Regions from separate parts of the Clostridium fermenticellae genome, predicted to be linked through region 3. Evidence: riboswitches for the same ligand, from Rfam matches in the RefSeq annotation. Region 3 holds a riboswitch; each other region holds the start of a gene.
The links. A riboswitch is a leader RNA that binds a small molecule or an ion and turns the genes downstream of it on or off. The one in region 3 is predicted to bind thiamine pyrophosphate.
Positions count from the first base shown of each region.

Region 1 (6,863 bases), 280 kb from region 3:
CATTATCCAGGCGCATACTTCCATACTTATAATAATCATTTGATAGTGTACTTTTTCTTATATCCTCCATAGAGAAATTCTTTTCTCCCTTCAGAACCCTATATGCATCCGTTTTACTATCGTACACATAACCCACATTTGTTGGCAAATTTGTATATATAGTTTTTCCAGATGGATCAGCAATATTTATTTCATTAACTTCAAACTGTTTAGAAAGTAAAGTCAAATAATCATCATTTGCCTTGTCCATATTAGCATTTAAAAAGCTACTTAAAGTCTTTACTCTAGTATCTATAGATCCATTTAATTCATCTATAGAACTATTATTTCTCTCTATTTCACTCGAAACATGATCTGCCATCACCAGTCCATCTGTCTCCATCTGCAGCAATATTTTACTTTTCACTTCATATATAGACATACACGCTATTAGGGCTACTACAACAAAAATTATAATTATCGGTATTCTTAAGATCTTAAATTTCACAGACTTCTTTAATATTGCATTGTTTCTCATATAAATTCCTCCTTAAGTAACTCATATTAAAATATTACAATTCAATTATCGTAGATAATACCATATTTATTAATATATCTTTAAGATTAACCTTTTTAGTTATAATAATCATATAAAATATCAACTTATTGCTATTTAACACAAATACCGACAAAAAAAGAAGAACTGCTGATATTATTCAGCAGTTCTTTTAATAAATTTTATAACTTCAAAATTTAATTATCATCTCTTAATATATTTATATTTTTACCCTCCATAACTTTATTCATATTCCTAACAGCGCACATTTTTCCACACATTGTACAAGTTTTTTCGTCTTCCGGTCTAGAGCTCTCTCTATACATTCTAGCCTTATCTGGATCTATTGCAAATTCAAACATTTTATTCCAGTCAAGTTCTCTTCTTGCTTTAGCCATACTATTATCTATATCTCTAGCTCCATTGACACCTTTTGCAATATCTGCTGCATGTGCTGCTATTTTAGTTGCTATAATGCCTTCCTTCATGTCATCTAAATCTGGTAGTCTTAAATGCTCTGCCGGTGTTACATAACATAAAAAATCAGCCCCGTAGGTTGCTGCAATTGCTCCGCCAATTGCACTAGTTATATGATCGTAGCCTGGTGCTATATCAGTCACAATAGGTCCTAGAACATAAAATGGTGCATCATGACATAACTTTTTTTCCATCATCATATTAGCTTCTATTTCATTTAAAGCCATATGCCCTGGTCCTTCTATCATTACCTGTACATTTCTTTTCCAGGCTCTCTTCGCAAGTTCTCCCAGTGTCATAAGTTCTTTAATTTGACTTGCATCCGTTGAATCATTCAAACATCCAGGTCTGCATGCATCTCCAAGACTTATTGTAACATCGTACTTTTCACATATATCAAGAACCTTATCAAAATATTCATAAAATGGATTTTCTTTATTATTTAGTTTCATCCATGCATAAAGAAGACTTCCTCCTCTGGATACAAAATTCATGAGTCTTGGATTTCTATTAAATACTTCTGCTGTTTCTCTATTTATACCTGCATGTATAGTCATAAAATCAACACCATCTTTTGCATGCGTCTCTATAACTCCCAAAAGTTCCTCAGCTGATATATCCTTTAATTCCTTATCATAAAAACCAACAGCATCATACATAGGTACAGTGCCTATCATAGCTGGTGACATACCTATAAGCCTTGTCCTAAATTCTTTGGTTTTTCCAAAACAGCTTAAATCCATTATAGCCTCTGCCTTCATATCTATTGCTTTTTTCACCTTATCAAGTTCTAAATCAATATTACAGCAATCTTTTGAAATACCTAAGTTTACATTTATTTTTGTTTTTAATCTCTTTCCAACTCCCTCTGCACTTAAATTTTTGTGATTTTTATTAGCTGGAACAACAACCTTTCCCTCTGCAATAAGTTTCATAAGTTCATTAACATCCATATTCTCTTTTTCTGCCACTGTCTTAATTTCATCTGTAATTATCCCTTTTCTTGCTGCATCCATTTGTGTCGTATAATCCATTTTAATACATCTCCTTTTTTGCATAAAAAAATAGAGAAACATGTAATGCTTCCCTATCTAAACTTTTTATACAACTCTATATTTAAAGTTATGTAAAGTTTTTCCTACGTTGGCATTACCCAAATCAGGTAGTACGGGTCTAAGATTCTATCTCACTCTCAGCCTATAATACAGGCTCCCCAAAACAATACTATTATTTAACTAATTAATATCACATATTCATGTATATGTCAATAATCATCAGACTTAAATTCTTTAATTATTCTCTTTTATAATATTTTTACTCGATAATTTATAGGAATAGTTGACAAATGCTATCTTTTTAATTGACATCACTAAAGTCAGCATAATAACGGATGACAATGCAATCAAACCTCCTGGCGCACAGCCAATATAATATGAAGAAAATAGACCTATTAAAACATCCACAACACTAAATAGTATTGAAGATACAAGAGTAATTTTAAATCCTCTTTTAAGTTGCAGTGCAGTTGCTACTGGCAGTGCAATCATTGAACTCAAAACAAGAACTCCAACTATTCTTATTGAAACAGAAACTGTAGCAGCAACCAATATTAAAAATATATAATTTACAAGTTTAACCCTGATTCCAGATATTGTTGCTGCTTCTTCATCAAAAGCAATGAAGACAAGTTGATTATACAGGAAAAACATCAATATATATGATATTATACTAAGTATTAAAACCGTATATAAATCTTCCTTAGTTACTGTAAGGATACTTCCAAATATAAATGAATCAACATTTGTATGAAGTTCTCCAGAACTCATTATCGTAATTGCAATTCCTACACCTAATGACATCACTATGACAAGTATAAGTTCTGCATACTTTTTAAAATAATTCCTCAAAAATTCAATTAAAACTCCACATATTGAAGTAAACAAAAATGCAACAGCAATAGGATTTTTTTGTGCCAAAAGTCCTACCGCAACTCCAGCAAGTGAAGTATGCGAAAGAGTATCTCCTATCATGGAATATCTTCTAAGCACTAAAAATATACCTATACAGGGGCATAAAATAGAAATTAGGATTGCTATTGCAAAAGCATTTCGCATGAATGTATAATCAAACATAAAATTTATTACCTCCATTGGCTTCCACGTATTCATTAATGTACGTTTCTGGTTTGCACATATGTCCATTACCATTTGCAATGTGATATATAAGAGATGAATTTGAAATCGCTGCCTTAAGGTTGTGTTCTATTGATATGACCGTTATACCTGTATCTCTGTTTAAACTTTTAATCAATGAATAAATCTCTCTTTGGCTTTTTATATCAACACCAGTAGACGGCTCATCTAAAATAAGCAAATGAGGATTTCCCATTAATGCTCTTGCTATAAATACTTTTTGACATTGTCCTCCTGATAAATTGCCTATTAATGAATTTTTAAATTTTAACATACTCACTCTATCCAGGCTCTTTTCAACTATTTTTTTATCCTTTATTTTTAATATTTTTCTATAACAATCAAGCATTTCATAAACTGTAATTGGAAAATCAGAGTTTAAAAAATCAGATTTTTGTGCTACATATCCGACATTCTTAGCATCATTAACTATAGTGCCACTTGTAGGCGATAATATATTAAGTATTAATTTTATCAATGTTGATTTTCCACAACCATTTTCGCCCAATATAGAAACATATTCTCCATCTTTTATAGTAAGATTAATATTATTTAATATATATGGCGCAAGATTATTATAAGAAAAATATAAATTATTGATCTTAAGCATGTATATGTCCTCCTATTATTTATTGACAAATTCAATTCACATAATATATTATATATGTAAATGCAAATGATTTGCAACATAAATTTTTAGGAGTGATAATATGTTGAAGACAAAAAAAGTGCTTGCCATATTTATAACTGCAACTATAATATTATTTTTTACTGGATGTGGTAATAATATACATAAAGATACTGTAAAGAATTCAAATTCAAAAATAAGAGTTGTAGTTACATTTAACGCTCTTCGTGAATTTGCCTATGCTATTGGTAAAGATAAAATAGATATAGAAACCTTAGTACCAGAAGGAACAGAACCTCATGATTTTGAACCCAAAGTAAAGGATATGAGAAATATAAGTGATTCAAAAGTCTTCATATATAATGGTTTTGGAATGGAAAACTGGGTAGATAAAACCCTTGAATCAATAGACAATAAAAATTTGATTGTTACCAATGCCTCAAAAGGAATAACTCCTATAAAAAATGGTGATTCTAATGAAATAAAGGAGCATGGTCAATATGATCCTCATATATGGCTTAGTCTAAAAAACGCTAAAATTGAATCAAAAAATATAAGAGATGCACTTGTTAAGGCAGATCCCTTAAATAAATCTTACTATGAGAAAAATTTCAATGATTTTTCTAAGAAAATAGATGCACTATATAATTCTTACAATGAGAAATTAAAATCAGTTCCAAATAAAAGTTTTGTTACAGGGCATGCTGCATTTGCATATCTCTGCAGAGATTACGGATTAGAACAAAGAAGTATAGAAGATGTATTTGCATCTGAAGAGCCAAGTGCAAAACAACTAAAGTTACTTACTGATTACTGCAGAAAAAATAAAATTAAAACTATATTTGTTGAAGAAATGGTAAGCCCCAAAATATCTGAAACTCTGGCATCAGAAGTCAATGCAAAAGTTAAAAAAATATACACAATTGAAAGCAAAGAGGACAATAAAGATTATTTACAATCTATGGCTTCAAATTTAGATTTAATTTACAACAGTTTAAAGTAATTGCCGGCAAAAAATTACCGGCAATTACTCAGTTTATATTTATATAGGGTTTGTAATTCTAAGCTTAACTTATGCGTAGACCGGGATTTCTAAAATTTAGGCACATTAAAAAATTTTGTAGTAAGTGTTAGTGAAGCGTTCTTAAAAATCTTAGTGGATTTTATATGTTTGAGCCTGCGAGTTTATAAAATCTGCTTAGATTTTTATGAACGCAAGCTTACACTTACTAGAAATTTTTTACGTGACGTATTTTGGAAATCCCGGCCGGAGCATAAGTTAAGCTTTCAGTTATAAACCCTATAAATTTCTAAATCGACATATTAATTTACTTTAATGAAAAGTACCTCCACAAAGTTAATCCCTGGTTATTGGAAATCCTCCTTTAAAATATTCTTTCGGATATAATAAATCCTTTATTTTTTCTCTGCTGCACTTTCCATTCTCCATAAATATATTTGGTATTCCCTCCAAGGATACACGTACATTTTCTATATCAAATATATCACAGACATTTTCTATACACTCAGATACTTCTTTATTTGTACTGCACTTTAGATAATCTGATATCTTATCTCCGGTAATCCATCCACATTCTGAATAGTCTTTATCATAATTTAGAACAGTACATTTTAATCTTCTCTTATCATTTCCAGCTATAGACGACATAAAAAAAGTTTTCACCATTATATCATCTATCGGAAGACTATACCCTGCAAATACTATATGTTTTGCATTTTTCATCAAAAGGCCAACTTCTGTTTTAACCTCCTCAAGTGGTGCAATACTTTGCTTTTTAGCCATTGTTTGCATTATAAGCGGCATATCAGACGGATATGTTATTTGTCCACAATAAGGACATTCTATTGCCCCATGTCTGCTTTTCAATTCCTTCTCGCTTCTATATTTCCAGTTTTTCTGCAATTCATCTACTATAGATGGTCCAAAAACTTCAGTAGATAACCTACACCAACTTCCACCAAAAGTAGTTATATATTTACCACATTCCGGGCATACTCTTGAATCAAAAATTCCATGTGGAAATAATATCTTCCCAATACGTATAATTCTAGATGGATATTCATAATCATTTATTCTTTTACATTGAGGTTCTCCAACAGTATACCATATCTCATTATTAATACTGTCTATTTTCTTTCCAGCTATCTGTGTACCAAAATCATCAAATAATCTTAATTTTAATCCACAATTCAAAAATACCGACTTATCATTAAATTCTTTATGTGCATTAAAAATATTCCACATTATTATTGGATCCCAATTAAAAGATATAATTGCATATGAATATAAATAAAACCTTCTGCTTGTTCTTACATATCCTCTCTTATCAAATTCAAATGCCTCTTCTTTCATAAGGTCTGTAAGTGTCCTTGAAAATTCATAATATGGTGTAAGTTCATCTTTATTCATATATCCAGGCTCAAACTGTATACTTAATCTTTCTAATTCCTCAATAAGTAAAATAAGACATCTTTTGGCTCCTTCTACTCTTTCTCTTCTTAAAAAATAAGTTTTTCCAGATATAAATGCATTAAATCCCATTTTATTGCCAATCAATTGATCAAGCATTGTAAAAAGCTCATGCATATTTACCTTTGTATTTGTTCCTATTATAAGCTGAAGGGCTTCTAAATCATATATCTTACACAGTATGGGGTCTTTTACTAAATCCTCGGTGACCAACTTCTTGAAAGCATATCTCAATTTTTCATTTTTACCCTCCAAAAATGAAAAATCATTTTTATTTATTTTTACTACAATCTGTATTAATTCTCTAGTTGCATAAAGTCCAAGGGATTTAGTAGCCCCAGCTCCCCAAAGTATAACCGTTTCCGGCCAATATTTTTCAGACATAAAAATCACCTGTATCTTTTATCCAATTTTATTTTCTGTGTTTATCAACATATTTCCTAAAATTCCATCTAGTAAAAAATTCTTCAGCAGTCTTATAACCAGCTTCAAATAATTTCATGCTTTTCTCTTTACTTATATTGAAGTCAGTAGTTTTAA
Region 1 covers NZ_CP032416.1:1,056,732-1,063,594, reverse strand. Annotated here, with positions in the region: gene D4Z93_RS05115 (methyl-accepting chemotaxis protein) at 1-517, opposite strand, end outside; gene thiC (phosphomethylpyrimidine synthase ThiC) at 733-2,046, opposite strand; TPP riboswitch at 2,131-2,238, opposite strand; gene D4Z93_RS05105 (metal ABC transporter permease) at 2,302-3,144, opposite strand; gene D4Z93_RS05100 (metal ABC transporter ATP-binding protein) at 3,137-3,814, opposite strand; gene D4Z93_RS05095 (metal ABC transporter substrate-binding protein) at 3,915-4,835, shown strand; gene D4Z93_RS05090 (hypothetical protein) at 5,190-6,707, opposite strand; gene D4Z93_RS05085 (patatin-like phospholipase family protein) at 6,736-6,863, opposite strand, start outside.
Region 1: it holds a riboswitch for thiamine pyrophosphate, as region 3 does, so the genes downstream of both, thiC (phosphomethylpyrimidine synthase ThiC) here and thiW (energy coupling factor transporter S component ThiW) in region 3, are expected to answer to the same signal.

Region 2 (6,863 bases), 1.1 Mb from region 3:
ATACCACAGAGGTATACCTGGAAACTGAAGGCACATCTAAAAAGTTTTTTACATCTCTTAGCGAAGCCTTTTAGAAAAATTTTAGTAGATTATATATGTTTGAGCAAAGCGAGTTTATATAATCTACTAAAATTTTTAAAAGGCAAGCCTAGAGATGTTAAAACTTTTTTAGGGTGCCGAAGTTTGTGAGTATACCTCTGCGGTGTGAGTTGAGTTTGTCCTTATGTGCATATAATCTTACAACAATGCTTAATACGCAATATATGCAAATTGCGTATTATAGTTGCTAAGATATTACATACTTATTTTCAAGCTTTCTAAATATCAAAACCAATACAGATATAACTGCCAAGTATACAATGCCTGCCGCTATAAAAGGAGTTATTGTAAAATCATTCATTACAACCTCTTTTGCTCCTCTAAGTAAATCACCAACACCAATAGCTGCAACCATTGCCGTATCCTTTATCAGATTTGTCGATTCATTGCAAATAGGTGGAATAACATTTCTAAGGGCTTGTGGTATTATTATTTTCATCATAGTCTGCCTATAATTCATTCCAAGAACCTTTGCTGCCTCAAACTGTCCTTTATCTATAGAATCTATACCGGCCCTAAATATTTCAGCTAGATATGCAGCATAATTTATGGTAAAAGCTATAACGGAAGCTGTCATAGGTTCTAATTTTATACCAACTGCAGGCAATCCAAAATAAATGAAAAAAAGTTGTAATAGCAGAGGAGTACCTCTAAAAATCCACGTATAAAAGCTTAGAATAACTCTTAATGGAGTTATTTTCGAAATCTTGCCAATAGCAACTACAATACCTATTGCTACTGATAATACGGCTACTATCAAAAATAACTTTAATGTCAATATACCTCCGCTTAACATACTCGTCATCATATCTGTAAAATTAGACACCTAAAAACACTTCCTAACATCTTTATTTTTCCGTAACGGACTCTCCAAACCACTTTTGTGATATTTTATTAACAGTGCCGTCTTTTTTCATATCATCCAAAGCTTTATCAAGTTTTTCCTTGAAACTAATATCAGTTTTTCTTATTCCAACACCATACTCTTCCTTTTTAAAATCATCATTTAAAACTTTATATACTCCCTTAGTTTTATTTATATAATACCTTGCAACTACTTCATCTGCAACTACAGCATCAACACGTCCATCTTTTAAATCCATAAGTGCCTCTGTATTATCAGAGTATTTTTTAACCTCTTTTAATGATTTAAGTGTAGTATTATCTGCTTTTAATGCAGTTTCACTGCTACTTCCAAGCTGAAGGCCTACCTTTTTTTGAGCTAGATCCTTCTTGTTTTTAATAGTTGAATCATTTTTCACAACTATTATTTGCTTATTTTGAAGATATGGTTTGGAAAAAGCTATCTGCTGTTTTCTCTTGTCAGTAATTGTAAGCCCATTCCATATAACATCTATATCTTTATTTTTCAAACTTAATAATACTCCATCCCACTGAACTGGTTTAAATACAACCTTTACGCCCATTCTCTTTGCAGCTTCTTTCGCAAGATCTATATCAAATCCCACAATCTGACCTTTGTCATCCTTAAATCCCATTGGAGGAAAACTATCATCCAATCCTACTACAAATTGTCCTTTTTGTTTAATATCATCCCATGAAGCATCTTTAGATTGATTAGTCGTAGTACAACCTGCAAATAATATACTAAAAATAAATAAAGTCAACGTTACAAGTATAAATTTTTTTTTCATTTTTTATCCCCCTAAATTACAGATTTATTATAGATACTATTATACTTTAGCATACTAAATTTGTAAAGTAGTATGAGATAATTTATTAAATATAAAAATTCACTTTTTTAACCTATATAGGGTTTGTAAAATTCCAAGCTTAACTTATGCGCAGACCGGGATTTATAAACCTTATGTAGATTAGAAAGGTGAATTTTAACATAAACTTTTTATATTTTTATAATAAGTTTTGGGCAGCTCTCTTGAAATCCTTTTTGCCAAGTATTGCTGATACTACAGATATACCTGTAACTCCTGATTTTAATACATCTTTATAATTTGTTTCATTTACACCACCAATTGCAACAGAAGGAATAGTTATTTCATCACATATCTTTTTTAAACCATCTATCCCTATAGGTTTATCTATATCTTTTTTAGTTCCCGTATAAAATGCGGCCCCAAGTCCAACATAATCTGCTCCACCTTTTTGCGCTTCTAAAGCTTCCTTTATATTACCCGCTGAAACTCCTATAATCTTATCATGTCCAAGCATTTTCCTTGCTATTTTAAGTGGCATATCACTTTGACCTATGTGTACACCATCTGCATCAACAGCTTTTGCAACATCTATTCTATCATTTATTATTATAGGTACATTATAATAGTCAGTAATTGATTTCACCTGAAGTGCTATCTTATAAAATTCTCTAGTAGATGCATGCTTTTCCCTTACCTGTACCAATGTTGTACCACCTAGAATAGCCTGCTCAACTGCATCTTTTAATTCAACATCATCTAAATAGTCCCTGTCTGTTACAAGATATAATCTATAATCTACTTCCATTCAATTTTCCCTTCTTCTTTCAATCTTTTTTCGGTTAAACTGTAAATACAATCCATCAATTTAACTCTAAAACTTCCAGGAAGTTTAGCTTCCTCATAAGCCGCTTCACCTGCCAGATTCATTGACAGTATTGCTGCAGTAGTAGATAAAAATTTATCTTCATAAGCTCCAGCTGCAGCACCACAAAGCGCTCCAAGCATGCATCCTGCTCCAGTTATTTTAGTAAACATTTCAACACCATTTTTTATAATAGCAATTTTCACTCCATCTGTAATATAATCCTTCTTTCCGGTAGCAGCAACCACACACTTATATTTATTGGCAACATTAATGCAGGCTTCTAGTACACCTTCCCCATCATCCAGCGAATCAACTCCTCTTACATTTGAATCCACTCCTGCTAAGAATTTTATTTCTCCAACATTTCCCTTTATAACATCTATACGTCCAACTTCAGAAATTCTATTTATAACTGAAAATCTTCTAGGTATTGCTCCACATGCTACTGGATCTAGTACAACTGGTACATCATTTATTTTTGCAGAAATACTTGCAAGGACATCAGCTGTCTCCTGCTCTTTACTGAGTGTTCCAAGATTTATATATAGTGCCGATGATATCTTTACAAAATCAAAAACCTCATCATACGCTTCACACATTGCCGGTGATCCTCCAAATGCAAGCAATATATTTGCACAGTCATTTATCGTTACACCATTAGTAATACAATCAACAAGAGGAACCTTCTTTCTTATTTCAGTTAACACCCTTGAAACTTTATTCATAATCTCATCATTATACATCTTATTACCCCCTAATTTATATATAGAATTTACAAGTTCAAGCTTAACTTATGCATAGGCCGGGATTTTCAAAATACCGGGCTTTAGAATTACTAAAAGCATTTATAGTACCGGATTTTGACAGTATCTCCCGGGGGATGGATTAACTTTTCATTTATAAACCCTATAAATTTTGTAATTAAAATTTTATACCTGCAGATTTATATAATTCTACAAAATGTCCAACAGGACCAACTCCATTTCCGATTGAAAAAGAATTTTCAATTGCTTTAGTTATGTACTCTTTAGAAAACCTAACTGCCTCCGATATACTTAAACCACGACTTAAAAATGAAGCTATTGCAGATGACAACGTACAGCCGGTTCCATGTGTATTTTTTGTATCTATTCTCTTTCCTTTTACCTTTATAAAATAATTCCCGGTCAGCAATATATCATTTGCATCATTAAGCCTGTGTCCACCTTTAACCAGCACATTTTTTGCCCCTAAGGCCTCTATTCTTTTGGCTGCTTCTTTCATATCGTCTTCATTCTTTATCTTCATCTTTGCTAAAACCTCTGCTTCAGGTATATTAGGTGTGACTAAATCTGCAATTTCAACAAGTTGTTTCAAAGACTCCTCTGCCTTTACTTTAAGCAAGTGATATCCGCTTTTAGATACCATGACAGGGTCAAGCACTATATTTGATGCTTTGTATTTTATCAGTAATTTTTTTATAACTTCTATACTGTTACTGTTTGACACCATACCTATTTTTACTGCATCAACCTTTATATCATCAAATATAGCCTTAATCTGTGCTTCAATCATATCACTATCTACATCCATTGATTTTTTAACTCCAACTGTATTTTGTGCAGTTATTGCTGTTATAACACTCATTCCATAAACACCAAGTGCACTCATTGTTTTTAAATCTGCCTGTATTCCAGCACCACCACAGCTATCAGAGCCAGCAATCGTTAGTACTTTTTTCAATTTATACACCCCTTTTACAAAGTTTTGCCTCAAAATAAAAATGCACTGCTGAAAAGCAATGCATAAAATTCTTAATTTTTGCTTCCCTACGCCAATATTAACTGGATCAGGTTCAAAGGGTTGGAAACTCCTCTCAGCCTCAAGCGGCACCCCCACAAACGTTATTATTAATATACTATTATTATATACATATATATCCTAAATTTCAACAGCCGTATTATTATAAAGCAAATATAAATACTTATTCTTAACCTTCTTACCTGTAATTAATTCTAAAGCCTTCGCATAATACTTAAGTTGGAACTCATATTTTCGCTTAATATCCCCTATATCCTCTATATAGTCTGTTTTATAATCAATTACAACAAGTTCATCATCCTCTTCAAAATAACAATCTATTATACCTTGAACTAATATTTTTTCATCTTCATATAATTTCTTTGGCAAATCTTCATATATCTCACTACTACTTAAATTTATGATAAATTGTTTCTCTCTATAGACATTATTTGAATTAAGCATTCTCTTGCCAAGCTTAGATGTAAAAAGCCTTAATATCTTCTGTACATCAACACATTTAGCTTCTTCTTGTGTTATAAAATTTTTTGTTATTAGGCCCTCAATCTGATGAGCTATGTCCTGCGATCTAAGTACATTTTTTAAGTCAAGTTTCTGAAGAACTAGGTGCACAATTGTACCTCTTTCTGCACCTGATATATTCTTAGTCTCCTTTAAAAACTTTGGAGTATTTAATGAAGTATTTTTAAATATAACTTCACTATCACCATCCTGTGATAATAAAAATTTTCTTTTAAGTTCTGATATTGACATTTTGGCACTTATATTTTGTGCATCTCTATATTTATATTTCCAATTAAGTCTTCTTGATACCTCGTCTCCAAACTCGCTAATATTGGAATCTAAGTTTATATCATTTATATATTTTAGTACATCATTTTCAGAATCATCATAAATCTTCTTTCTAAAAATAGATTTGTCATACAAATTTATCGTCCACTTAGAATTATCTTCTATAACATACTTTGATACATTAATTTGTCCGAGTCGTCTTATAAGCTTTCCATCTTTATGCCTTGAAAGTGCTCCTCCTATCCAGTCAAGATAACTTCTTGCACTTATTGTATAATATTCAGGTATTTTTTCCTCTTTAACTTCTGTACACTCGCACCATCTGTGACAAGTTTTTTCTATATTATTTACCATGCCCGTTAAAATAAGCTTTTCCTTTGCTCTAGTTAATGCCACATAAAGTATTCTCATCTCTTCAGATAATGTCTCTAATTTTATTTTTCTCTTTATTATCTGTTTTTGAAGTGTAGGATAACTTATTCTTCTCTCTGCATCAATAAAATCTGCTCCAAATCCAAGATCACTGTGAAATAATATACTCTTATTAGCATCCATTAAATTAAAGTTTTTACCTGTTCCAGAGAGTATTACAATAGGAAATTCAAGTCCTTTACTCTTATGTATACTCATGATCTTTACCACATTCTCATTTTCTCCAAGAATCTTTGCACTTCCCATATCTCCACTGCTATTTTTAACTTTATCTATAAAATTTATAAAATTAAACAGACCCTTATAACTAGTGTTCTCATATTGAACAGCTTTGTCAAACAACATTCTTAAGTTAGCCTGCCTTTGGCTTCCGCCCGGCATAGCACCTACAAAACCATAGTAACCTGTATCAGTGTACAAATACCATATAAAGTTATTCAAATCCATATTCATGGATTTATCTCTCCAAACATCAAGTCTATTTAAAAATGCAGACACTTTGTTTTTTAATTTTAAACTTATATGATCCAGGGTATAATCTACAATCTTATCTTCTTCGCATGCATCATCCTCAAAATACTGATCTATTAGTTTCATTGCACTGTAGAAATTTATATCTTTATTTACCATCCTTATATCTATTAATTCTTCTGGTTCAAATGACTCTATTGGAGACCTTAATACAGCTAAAAGAGGTATATCCTGCATCGGATTATCTACTATTTTAAGCATACACATGATAGTTTTTATCTCCGAGGAATCAAAATATCCAATAGCTGTATCTGCAAATACGGGTATTCCTTTTTCCATTAACTCTTGAACATAAACCGAAGCCCAATTTGAAGTTGCTCTTAAAAGTATAACAATATCCCTATATTCTACCTTTCTATAAGCATCTATAGTTTTATCATAAATTAAAAAGCTGCTGTCTCCATTTACAAGTTCATTTATTTTTTTTGCTACCAATCTTGCTTCTATCTGTATATTATCTGGATTCTCTTCATCACCGTCATCTATAATAAGGTCAGCATCATTTTTTGATTCACTTTTATCTATCAGATCTAACTCTATTGGCATGTCATTATCTGTCTTTTCAAAGCTAGCAGCACATTCTAAAAATTCAGATTCATCATAATCAATTTCTCCAACCCTTCTAGACATTATTTGATTAAACACATAGTTAACACCATCTATTATTT
Region 2 covers NZ_CP032416.1:2,400,021-2,406,883, forward strand. Annotated here, with positions in the region: gene D4Z93_RS11170 (amino acid ABC transporter permease) at 287-925, opposite strand; gene D4Z93_RS11175 (amino acid ABC transporter substrate-binding protein) at 948-1,754, opposite strand; gene thiE (thiamine phosphate synthase) at 1,972-2,580, opposite strand; gene thiM (hydroxyethylthiazole kinase) at 2,571-3,383, opposite strand; gene thiD (bifunctional hydroxymethylpyrimidine kinase/phosphomethylpyrimidine kinase) at 3,562-4,362, opposite strand; TPP riboswitch at 4,428-4,526, opposite strand; gene addA (helicase-exonuclease AddAB subunit AddA) at 4,561-6,863, opposite strand, start outside.
Region 2: it holds a riboswitch for thiamine pyrophosphate, as region 3 does, so the genes downstream of both, thiD (bifunctional hydroxymethylpyrimidine kinase/phosphomethylpyrimidine kinase) here and thiW (energy coupling factor transporter S component ThiW) in region 3, are expected to answer to the same signal.

Region 3 (6,863 bases):
TTCCTATTATTGTTTTAATAATCTTAGGCATTTTTGGCATGTTTGCAGTATCTATGATAATTGGAAGATTCTTAGGTTTTACAAAAGAAATGGGTTTTGCATGTGCACTTACTTCTCTTTTTGGATTTCCTGCGGATTATATTATAACTAATGAGGTTTGTAAGTCTGTAAGTAATACTGAAGAAGAAAGGCTTTATGTAGTTGATATTCTTCTTCCGAGAATGCTGGTAGGAGGTTTTGCAACTGTATCAATAGCATCTGTAATAATATCAAGCATATTCTTGAAATTACTATAGAGTTATAGTTTTTTATATAATTTTGGTTAGGAGTGTTAAAATGAATGTTAATATTTTAGAAAAGGCTAAAGAAATACAGGATTATGTAGTTGGACTTAGAAGAGATTTTCACAGACATCCAGAGCCATCTTTTAAAGAATATAGGACTTCACGAAAAGTGAAAGAAGAACTTTCAAAAATGGGTATTAAAGTAGAGAGTATAGGGGAAACCGGTGTAATAGGAATATTGGAAGGCAGTGCAAAAGGGAAAGTTATAGCACTGAGAGCAGATATGGATGCCCTTTCTATAACAGAAAAAACAGGATTGTCTTTTTCTTCTGAAAATCCAGGATTTATGCATGCCTGCGGACATGATTGTCATACTGCAATGCTTTTAGGAGCGGCAAAGATTTTGTCGGAAATGAAAGATAATTTAGAGGGAATAGTTAAATTTATTTTTCAACCAGCTGAAGAGGTTGCTTCTGGTGCTAAAAAAATTATAGAAGAAGGAGCTTTAAGAAACCCGGATGTGGATTTCATTTTTGGTATGCACATATGGGCGGATACTCCTATAGGCAAGGTAATACTTCAAGAAGGTCCTTTAATGGCCTCAGGTGATATATGGAATCTTGAAATTAAGGGAAAATCAAGTCATGGTTCAGCACCTTGGCAGGGAATAGATTCAATTGTGTGTGCCGCTTCAGTAATTAATGGCATGCAAACTGTAGTCAGCAGGGTAAATGATGTAAGATCTCCAATAGTGATAAATATAGGTACAATAAAAGGAGGAGATAGGTTTAATGTAACTCCGGGTTCTGCAAAAATGGAAGGAATGAATAGAGCCTTCAGCTCTTATTGTAGAAAAAATATGCCAATATGGATTGAAAAAGTAATAAAAAATATATGTGCTGCCTATGGATGTGACTATGAGTTTAATTATAATTTCATTTGTGGTGTAACTATTAATGATGAGAAGGCTGCTAAATTTACCAAAAAATCTGTTGCAAAGATAGTCGGAGAAGATGGTTTTATAGCAACTGAAAAGATAATGGGTTCTGAAGACTTTTCGGAATACCTGGAATCTGTGCCCGGTGCTTTGATGCTTCTAGGAGGAAGAAATGAATCAAAAGATTGTTGTTATTCACATCATTCAAATTATTTTAAAGTAGATGAAGACGCTTTACCAATAGGGGTAGCAGCATATGTTCAGGTTAGTATTGACTATCTTTCCTAATCAATAATAAGAAGATTCAATAAATCAATTATCCTTCAGGATATAGGGTTTACAAGTCGAAGTTAAGCTTTCATTTATAAACCCTATACCAAATTTCAGTATTATAAATATTTTCATTTTGTGAGCATGTCTCTGCATATTAGTTTTAGTCACAATTTAATTAATTATTTATAATTAAATTGTGAAATCTATTTCAAATTTATTTCCTTTAACTTTCTATATAAAGTCATTCTAGGTATGCCTAAGATTTCTGCAGTTTTAGATTTGTTAAAGTTATTTTCTATTAGAGTATTTATTATAAGTTCCTTTTCTGTTTTAAAGACGCTGCTTTTTAATGGGCTGAAGGTTTTGGTTTTAATAAGTTGTTTTATATTAGCATCCATTGATTCCTTGCTGCTATTCAATATGTTTTCAGGTATGCTGTCAACTTTAATTGAATGTTCTTTAGAAATAACCAGCATTCTCTCTACAATATTTCTTAGTTCTCTTACATTTCCAGGCCATTTATATAAACATAATGTTTTTAAAACATCTTCAGTAAATTCACCACATATGCCATATTTTTTATAAAAGTTATTTATAAAGTTATCAATTAAAAGGGATATGTCAGAAGGTCTTTCTCTAAGAGGAGGTATTTCTAAGTTTAAGACATTAAGTCTATAAAATAAATCTTTTCTAAAGGTACCAGAATTAACTTTTTCTTGAAGGTCGCAGTTTGTAGCTGCTATAACTCTTATATCTAAATTTATGATTTTATTACCTCCAACTCGTTCTATTTCTTTTTCCTGCAGAACTCTAAGCAGTTTTACTTGCATCTTGAGTGGTAAATCTCCTATTTCATCTAAAAAAATCGTACCTGTATTGGCTAATTCAAATTTTCCCATTCTACCATTCTTTGTAGCTCCAGTAAAAGAACCTTCCTCATGTCCAAAGAGCTCAGACTCTATTAAACTTTCTGGTATTGCTGCACAATTTATACTTATGAAAGGATTTTTTCTCCTTTTACTGTAATTATGAATAGAATGAGCAAAAAGCTCTTTTCCAACCCCGCTTTCGCCAGTTATTAGAACAGTCAAGTCTGTTTCAGCAAAAGACTTAGCTTGCTCTTTACAATTATTTAGGCAATTGGAATTTGATAGTATATCATCAAAGGTATATTTAGCTTTATATACTTCGGAGATAGCAGATTGATTATTTTTATAAGATTTTAAGTTTTTTATTAGATTGTTTTCTGTTACTAATCTATAAATATAATTTAAATCTCCTATAATAGTTATACTAATTCCGCCAATCAATTTATTGTTAAAATGAAGGGGAAGTCTATGTACTATTATATCTCTGCCTTGAAATTTGTGCTTTCTATTAATTTCGGCTTTTCCGGTTTTTAAAATAACAGGAAATCTAGCATTGGGATCTACTTCTCCTACAAATTTACCTTTTTCATTCTCAAGTTTAAGGTTAAAATAGTCTTTAAAAGAATTATTAAAAGTTACAATTTTACACTCCGAATTAACGAGACATATTGGTATTGGTATCTGGTTGAAAATTATATCATTTATTTTTATAAAAAGTCTGTCTATTTTTTTAGAGGTTATTTTTTTAAATGTTTCCAATAGTATCACCTTATTTCTAAATTTATAAATTCAACTGAAGCTAAAAATCACTCGATAGAATTATATTAAGAAATTGTTAATAATATACTTGAAAAATTAATTATTTCTAAAGTAATTAAAGAAAAAATTGTAATTATTTTAAAATTATAATAGTAATGTAATATTGCATATAAAAATAGTGTATGATATAATTATTAAAAAAAGGGGAGCTTGTATATATATACAGGCTGAGAGGAAGTTATAGCTTCGACCCATAACTTGATTCGGGTAATCCTGACGTAAGGAAATATTTGTTTATGAATTTTTTAATTAATGAATGTAAATAGAGTATATCTTCCTTAATGTTAGGATCGGGTATACTCTTTTTGTGTAATATAAGCAGCGGGGGAGCGCCCGGTACTTTTTAATTAATGTAACAACTAAATAGCTAGGGAACTTGTGTTTCAAGGTGAGAGGAAGCTTTTGAGCTTCGACCGACCAATATAATTATATGGTAAAATGCTATCTAGTTGTCTTAAATTTATACCTAAATAATAGTATTTTCTGTATGATAACATTGGCAAACTATACTATTATGGAGGCCTATTTTTATGAAAAAAAAGTCAAAATTACTAAGAAAACTTATGTTAGCTATGATGATAGCAATGGGAGTTGTTATTTCTCCAATTCTACGTATTGAAGGAATGTGTCCTATGTCATCTGTCATCAATATTACGTGTGCAGTTATTTTGGGACCTTGGTATGCATTACTTTGTGCTGTATTAATTGGAATTATAAGAATGCTTATTATGGGAATACCACCTTTAGCTCTTACAGGTGCTGTATTTGGAGCTTTTTTATCAGGAGTTTTATATAGGATATCTAGAAATAATTTGTTATTTGCGGCACTAGGAGAAACTATAGGCACCGGCATTATAGGAGCAGTTGTTTCATCGCCGATAATGACATATTTTTGGGGAAGGAAAGAACTTTCACTTATGTTTTATGTTCCGCTATTTTTTACTGCAACAATAATTGGGGGAGTAATTGCGCTTGTGTTTTTAGGTGCTTTAAATAAAAATGGTATGCTTATAAAGATTCAACAAAGATTAGGAATGGAAATTTGTGAAAAGGTACCAATTATAAAAAAAGATGTATCTGTAAATAAGACAGAATTTTAAATTAAAAAGACACATGATTTCTTAAGTGAAACCATATGTCTTTTTTGAGCGTTTGTGGATATAATTAACCTCTTTATGTATTTGATATATTATAAATATTGTTTAAATTGAAGTACGTGGAAGAAAATAAAAAACAACATATAATATTTTAAGTATTATGAATCTTATAATTAATAAATCTTATTTATTAGAAGAATTTCGAACTGTATTTTGCTGGAAATTATGTTATAATTATAAAGATAATGTATAAAAGGAGGCAAGAATTATGAATAAAAAATTGTCTAAAGGCGCATATGGCAATGTATCCGGAATAGATTATGTTCCGTATATTTCTGATGGATCTAAATCTGGCGGAAATGCCGCTGTATTAACTATTGGAATTATTTTATCAGTATTATTTGCAGCATCAACGGCATACTCAGGTATGAAATCAGGACTTACAGTTGCAGCTGGCATACCAGGTTCTATAATAGGTTCTGTATTTATAGCTATGTTTGCCAAACAAAAAGGAATTCTTGGTAAAAATTTGGTACAAGGCATGTCAAGTGGTGGAGAATCTATTGCTAGTGGTATGATATTTGTTTTACCAGCAATACTTTTGATAGGAGCGCATTTTTCTTTTTTAGAGGGATTTGTTATTGGAATAGGAGGAGTTTTGTTTGGAGTAGGAGCAGCTTCTCTTGTGTATAATTATTTAATTATTCAAGAACATGGAAATCTTATGTATCCTGAATCGATGGCTATATCTGAAACACTTGTTGCTTCAGAAGGGGTTAAAGAATCTGTGAAGTTTATGGGAATTGGATTTTCTATAGGAGGTGTTATAACTCTTGTAACTAGTTCATTTTTTAATGTAGCTAATAATGTTATAAGTTATGTAAATGAAGCTTTCTATAAGTGGAAATTTGAAGTTGAAGCTAATCCTTTACTCTTAGGCATAGGATTTATAGTGGGTATAGATGTAGCGCTAACTATGTTTGCCGGATCAATATTATCTAATTTTGCTATTACACCTTTGATAGGGTATTTTATTTCTCTTGGAGAAGGTGGCGCGACTGTATGGAATAATCCTCAGGTAAATATAAATGCAATGCAGGTTGCTGATATAGCAGGAAGTTATGTAAAATATGTAGGAGCGGGCATGATGTTATCTGGAGGATTTATAGGTGCTATAAAACTTATACCTACAATAATATCATCTGTAAAAGAAACTCTTAATGCAAATACGTCAGATAGTAAAGGCAGTTCATCTGCTGAAAATATAATATTAATTGGTGGTATAGTAATAGGATTTATAGGTGGTTTTTTAATATCTGGCGGAAATATATTAATGGCAATAATTGTATCCATATTATCATTAATATTATCTTTATTATTTGTTATAGTATCTGGAAGATTAACAGGAACTATAGGGACTTCAAATCTTCCTGTATCCGGCATGACTATTGCTTCTATAGTTATAGTAACATTATTATTTGTTATAATGGGATGGAAGAGTCCGGCAAATAATAGATCATTGCTTTTATTTGGTACATTTATTGTTACTGCTATATCTGCTGCTGGTGGTTATTGTCAGTCACAAAAAGTTACATTTGTAATTGGCGGTGACAAGAATGAAATGCAAAAGTATTTTGCAATAGCCGGAATAATTGGTGCAGCAGTAGTTACTGGTGTTATATTGCTTCTTTCAAGTCAACTTTCAATGACTGGTGATAATGTACCATTTGCATTACCTCAAGCTAACCTGATGTCTACACTTACGGCTGGTATAATGTCAGGTAAGTTACCTTGGGTCATGATAATTGTAGGTATTGTTATTGGAATAGCATTATTTTTACTAAAAATGCCTGTAATGACAGTAGCTATAGGATTTTATTTACCAATAGCTACAACTTCAATAATATTAATAGGTGCACTTATTCGTTTGTTTGTGGATAAGGTATCTAAAGACGATAAGCAAAGAGAAGCAAGGGTTTCTAATGGCATAAGTTTATCGTCCGGGCTTGTTGCCGGAGGTTCTATTATAGGTCTTATTGGTATAATACTTCAGGTAACCGGGGTTATAAAAGTAGGAACACCAACTGGATTTGCTGCTAGTAATGGCATGGGATATATATTATTGATAGTTCTTGTGATAGCATCTATAATACCTATAATGAGAAGTAAGGCAAAAAATGCTGAGTAATAATGAAGATGTTCTAAATGTAATATTTAAAGTAGCAGATAATTTGGAGTATGAAGTAGATGAGAATAATATTGTTACTGTACTTGAAAAACAAGAACATAAGATACAACAGCTGATGAGAAAACTAAATTTTGAAATTCCTAAGTATAAGAAAATTACTTTGGATGAGTATTCAAGTTATGTTTTTTTAAAGATTGACGGTGAGAAAACAGTAAAAGATATTGGAGAGAGTCTTGAAAAAAGATATGGAGATAAGGTAAATCCGCTTTATGAAAGGTTACTGTTATTTTTGAATCATATAGATGTGAATTGCCATTATATAAAGAAAACAAATGTTTAAAAATAAAGATGGTGCTGTAAATAGCATCATCTTTATTTTTTATGGAGATTCATGTG
Region 3 covers NZ_CP032416.1:1,340,098-1,346,960, forward strand. Annotated here, with positions in the region: gene D4Z93_RS06425 (hypothetical protein) at 1-296, shown strand, start outside; gene D4Z93_RS06430 (M20 metallopeptidase family protein) at 337-1,509, shown strand; gene D4Z93_RS06435 (sigma-54 interaction domain-containing protein) at 1,698-3,122, opposite strand; TPP riboswitch at 3,315-3,426, shown strand; gene thiW (energy coupling factor transporter S component ThiW) at 3,713-4,282, shown strand; gene D4Z93_RS06445 (OPT family oligopeptide transporter) at 4,548-6,467, shown strand; gene D4Z93_RS06450 (PqqD family protein) at 6,457-6,807, shown strand.